Regions from separate parts of the Variovorax sp. VRV01 genome, predicted to be linked through region 1. Evidence: riboswitches for the same ligand, from Rfam matches in the RefSeq annotation. Region 1 holds a riboswitch; the other holds the start of a gene.
What was found. A riboswitch is a leader RNA that binds a small molecule or an ion and turns the genes downstream of it on or off. The one in region 1 is predicted to bind thiamine pyrophosphate.

Region 1 (2,383 bases):
CCCGTGCCCAGCCGCCCCAGGATCACGCCGTAGAGCGGCACGAACACCGAACTCAGCATCAGCAGGAACGGCTCGAGCGTATGCATCGGCAGCACCAGCGCGAGCGCGGTGCACAGCGCCGCGAGCAGGAGGCCCCAGCGCCGCACGCTCCAGCGCGGCAGCAGGCTGTGGGTGGACACCGAGCCCGAATACACATCGCCGTAGGCGTTGTCGAGTTCGTCGATCAGGATCAGGCCCAGCGCCACCAGCCCGCCTTGGGCGAGCAGCAGGGCGGTGACCAGGCCTGTGCCCGGTTCCGCCACGCTCACCACCATCACGCCGAGCGCATAGCACCAGACGTTGGCCAGCGCATAGCCGATCCAGGTGCCGCTGAAGGCGCTGCCCAGGCCGCCCGCGCTGCGCTTGCCGTGGCGCGCGTAGTCGGCCACCAGCGGCAGCCATGAGACCGGCATGGCAATCACCAGGTCGAGCGCGCCGAACATGCCCATGCCGCCATCGCCCGGCCGGGCCCAGAAGGCGTCGAGGCCCTTGGCTTGCAGGCGGGTTGCGAACTGCCAGCTCAGCCAGAGCAGCGACAGCACCACCAGCGGCAGGCCGAAGCGGCTCACGAAGCGCCGCACCAGCTTGACCATGGAGCCGGCCAGAAGCGCCAGCAGCACCGCGCCCCAGAGCAGCGTGGTGAGGGCGCCGCCCAGCGGTCCGCCGAGCGCCAGGCCGAAGGCCTGCTGGCCGATCGCCTGCGTACCCTCGCGCATGATCACGAGCTCGAAGGTGGTCCAGCCCACCAGCTGCACGATGTTGAGCAGCACCGGCAGCCGCGCGAAGGCGCTGCCGTAGGTGGCGTGCATCAGCCCGGCGCTCGCCAGGCCGCTCTCGCAGCCGAGCCGTGCGGTCCAGGCCAGCAGGCCCGCGCCGAGCAGCGAGCCCAGCACGATCGCGATGGCCGCGTCCCGCGTGCCCACCGCCGGCACCAGGTAGGCGCCGATCTGCATCACCAGCAGCCCGACGCCCAGGCTGAACCAGAGCGATGCGTGGTCGTGCCAGCCGAACGCGCGCTGCGACGCGGGCAGGGGCGCCAGCGCCTCGTTGGCGGAAGAAGGTTCGTCGTCGTGTGCCATCCAGTTGCTCCAGTGCAAAAGGTTTGGCAGGTGGGCGAGGCTCCGGCGGTGGGGCCATCGCGCGAGACAACGCGACAGGCCGCCGGACCAGCTTCCCTGCGCGAGGATTACCTCAGTCAGGTTCAAAGGGACTCTCTCAGTCAGCCCCGGAACGGATTCCGGTTCGACACCCCTAGCGGTGGTGCTCCGCGCCGTGGCGCAGAGCGGAAACTATTGTACGAGCCTGTGCGCCCTGCCTCCAAACCATCGATCATGGTCCGGATATGGCAACCTGCATGCCACCACTTCGAGGATGTGTTCCATGAGCGATTCCGCAATCGACCAGTCTCTTGCCCAGGCCTTCCAGCGCTTCACCGAGGCCAACCCGGCCAGCCGGCGCCAGTTCGAGGCGCAGGCGCGCTACATGCCCGGCGCCAACAGCCGCTCGGTGCTTTTCTATGCGCCGTTTCCGCTCACCATTGCCAAGGGCGAGGGCGCCGCGCTCTGGGATGCCGACGGCCACCGCTATGCCGACTTCATCGCCGAGTACACGGCCGGCGTCTATGGCCACTCGGCACCCGAGATCCGCGATGCGGTGCTCGAGGCGATGCAGGGCGGCATCAACCTCACGGGCCACAACCTGCTCGAAGGCCGGCTCGCGAAGACCATCTGCGAGCGCTTTCCGCAGATCGAGCAGTTGCGCTTCACCAACTCGGGCACCGAGGCCAACCTGATGGCGCTCACGGCCGCGCTGCACTTCACGGGAAGGCGAAAGATCGTGGTGTTCTCGGGCGGCTACCACGGCGGCGTGCTCGGCTTCGGCGCCAAGCCGCTGCCGACCACGGTGCCCTTCGACTTCCTGGTGCTGCCCTACAACGATGCGCAGGCTGCGAGCGAGCAGATCGCCAGGCACGGGCCGGAGATTGCCGCGATCCTGGTCGAGCCGATGCAGGGCGCGAGCGGCTGCATTCCGGGGCGCCTCGACTTCCTGCAAGCACTTCGCGATGGCGCGGCGAAGGTAGGTGCGCTGCTGATCTTCGACGAGGTCATGACCTCGCGCCTGGGGCCGCAGGGCCTGGCCAACAGGCTCGGCATCCGTTCCGATCTCACCACGCTCGGCAAGTACATCGGCGGCGGCATGTCGTTCGGCGCCTTCGGCGGGCGTTCGGACGTGATGGCGCAGTTCGATCCGCGCACGGGATCGCTCTCCCATTCGGGCACCTTCAACAACAACGTGATGACCATGGCGGCCGGGTACGCGGGCCTCACGAAGCTGTTCACCCCTG
Region 2 (2,383 bases), on a different contig from region 1:
GTGCTTCCACGCGATCTGCGTGAGCTCGCCCAGGGTGCGCAGCTCGGCGAACTGGGCTTCGTCATTCGCGTCGGCACCCGAGCCCGGGCGCAGGCCGTCGCCGAGCGAGAAGCTCACGTCGTAGGCCTTCATGATGTCGCAGATGTCCTCGAAGCGCTCGTACAGGAAGCTCTCCTTGTGGTGCGCGATGCACCACTTGGCCATGATCGAGCCGCCGCGCGAGACGATGCCCGTCATGCGGTCGGCCGTCAGGTGGATGAACGGCAGGCGCACGCCGGCATGAATGGTGAAGTAGTCGATGCCCTGCTCGGCCTGCTCGATCAGCGTGTCGCGGAAGATCTCCCACGTGAGGTCCTCGGCCACGCCGCCCACCTTCTCGAGCGCCTGGTAGATCGGCACGGTGCCGATGGGCACCGGCGAGTTGCGCACGATCCAGTCGCGCGTGGTGTGGATGTTCTTGCCGGTGGAAAGATCCATCACGTTGTCGGCGCCCCAGCGGATCGCCCACACGAGCTTTTCCACTTCCTCCTCGATGCTCGAGGTGACGGCCGAGTTGCCGATGTTGGCGTTGATCTTGACCTTGAAGTTGCGGCCGATGGCCATCGGCTCGACTTCGGGGTGGTTGATGTTGGCCGGAATGATGGCGCGGCCGCGCGCCACTTCGTCGCGCACGAACTCGGGCGTGATGATGCGCGGAATGCTGGCGCCCATCGGGTTGCCGGCCACGCGTTTCGCGCGCTCCTCGTTGGCGAGGTATTCGGCCATCCACTCGCGCTTGCCGTTCTCGCGCAGCGCCACGTATTCCATCTCGGGCGTGACGATGCCGCGGCGCGCGTAGTGCATCTGCGTGACGTTGGCGCCGGCCTTCGCGCGGCGCGGCGTGCGCTGCAGCGCCGAGGCGCCGGCGCGCAGTTCGGCCAGGCGCTGGGCATCGTGGTCGTGCGCGTGCTTCAGGCCCTCGTCGAGCGCCTGGTGCGAGCGGCCTTCGTAGCTTTCGGTGTCGTTGCGCTCGGCGATCCAGGCGCCGCGCACGCCCGGCAGGCCGCGGCGCACGTCGATCTCGACCTTGGCATCGGTGTAGGGGCCCGAGGTGTCGTAGAGCGACACGGTCTCGCCGTTGGTCAGCAGCACGTCGCGCACCGGCACGTTGAGGTCGGGCCGGCTGCCCGGGATCAGGCACTTGTGCGATGCGGGAAAGGGCTCGCGCGTGAGCGAGAGCAGGGAGGTGAACTTGTCGGGGGCATTCATGCGGGGCACTCCTTGTTGAGGGAAAGGGTGCTCCGCAATCGCTCTGAGGACTTTGGGCCGCCACGGTGGGTGGGTGGCGGGACCGGAGTCGGGGAGTGCAGCTCTTCTTACGCCGGTATGACCCGGATCAAGTTCGCGGGTCGGCACTTTGCCATCTCAGCACGCCACATGCGTGCACCCCGGAGCGGGATCGATTGTGCGGGCCGAAGCCCGGTGCGTCAACCGGGGGTCTGCAGATCGCCTTCGAGGTAGAACCAGCGCTCCCCCTCGCGCACGAAGCGGCTGCGCTCGTGCAGGCGCGTGGCGGCGCCGGTGCTGCTGCGCTGGCGGGCGACGAATTCGACCTCGGCATGGTCGGCGTCGAGCACCGAGCGCGAGCGGATGTCGAGCCCGAGCCATTTCACGCCGGGTTCGAACTCGATCGACGCCGGACGCGTCGACGCGTGCCAGGTGGCCAGCAGGTAGGGGCCGCGTTCCAGCACGAAGGCGGTATAGCGCGAGCGCATCAGCGATTCGGCGTCGGGCGCGGGCGTGCCCTCGAAATCCTCGAGGTAGCGGCCGCAGCACAGGGCATAGCCGATGGGCTTGTCTCGGCGGTCCGTGCGGCCGCAGGGGCAAGGTCCGGTGGTGGGATCGGTGGCACTCATGAAGAACGCTATTGGAACATCCTCCGGGGCCCTTCGCCGATGGGGCAAGCCCGGGGCCCGGCCGGCGGCCGTGCGAAACGCCCGGTTCAGGCCAGCGCGCGCTGGATCAGCAGCTTCTGGATGTCCGAGGTGCCTTCGTAGATCTGGCACACCCGCACGTCGCGGTAAATGCGTTCGAGCGGAAAGTCGTTCACATAGCCATAGCCGCCCAGCGTCTGGATAGCCGCACTGCACACGCGCTCGGCCATTTCGCTCGCGAACAGCTTGGCCATGGCGGCTTCCTTCAGGCACGGCCGCCCCGCATCGCGCAGGCTCGCGGCATGCCAGATCAGCTGGCGGGCGGCTTCGAGTTGCGTGGCGCATTCGGCCAACCTGAAACCGACGGCCTGCTGCTCGAAGATCGCCCCGCCGAAGGCCTGGCGCTCCTTGGCATAGGCCAGCGCCACGTCGAAGGCGCTGCGCGCCATGCCCACGCTCTGCGCCGCAAT

Region 2: another riboswitch for thiamine pyrophosphate. It lies ahead of thiC (phosphomethylpyrimidine synthase ThiC); the one in region 1 lies ahead of IB278_RS17600 (purine-cytosine permease family protein).

What each region holds. Positions count from the first base shown of each region.
Region 1 covers NZ_JACVBS010000009.1:124,356-126,738, forward strand. Annotated here, with positions in the region: gene IB278_RS17600 (purine-cytosine permease family protein) at 1-1,118, opposite strand, end outside; TPP riboswitch at 1,195-1,302, opposite strand; gene IB278_RS17605 (aspartate aminotransferase family protein) at 1,420-2,383, shown strand, end outside.
Region 2 covers NZ_JACVBS010000001.1:25,325-27,707, reverse strand. Annotated here, with positions in the region: gene thiC (phosphomethylpyrimidine synthase ThiC) at 1-1,248, opposite strand, end outside; TPP riboswitch at 1,336-1,440, opposite strand; gene IB278_RS00125 (YchJ family protein) at 1,467-1,895, opposite strand; gene IB278_RS00120 (acyl-CoA dehydrogenase family protein) at 1,982-2,383, opposite strand, start outside.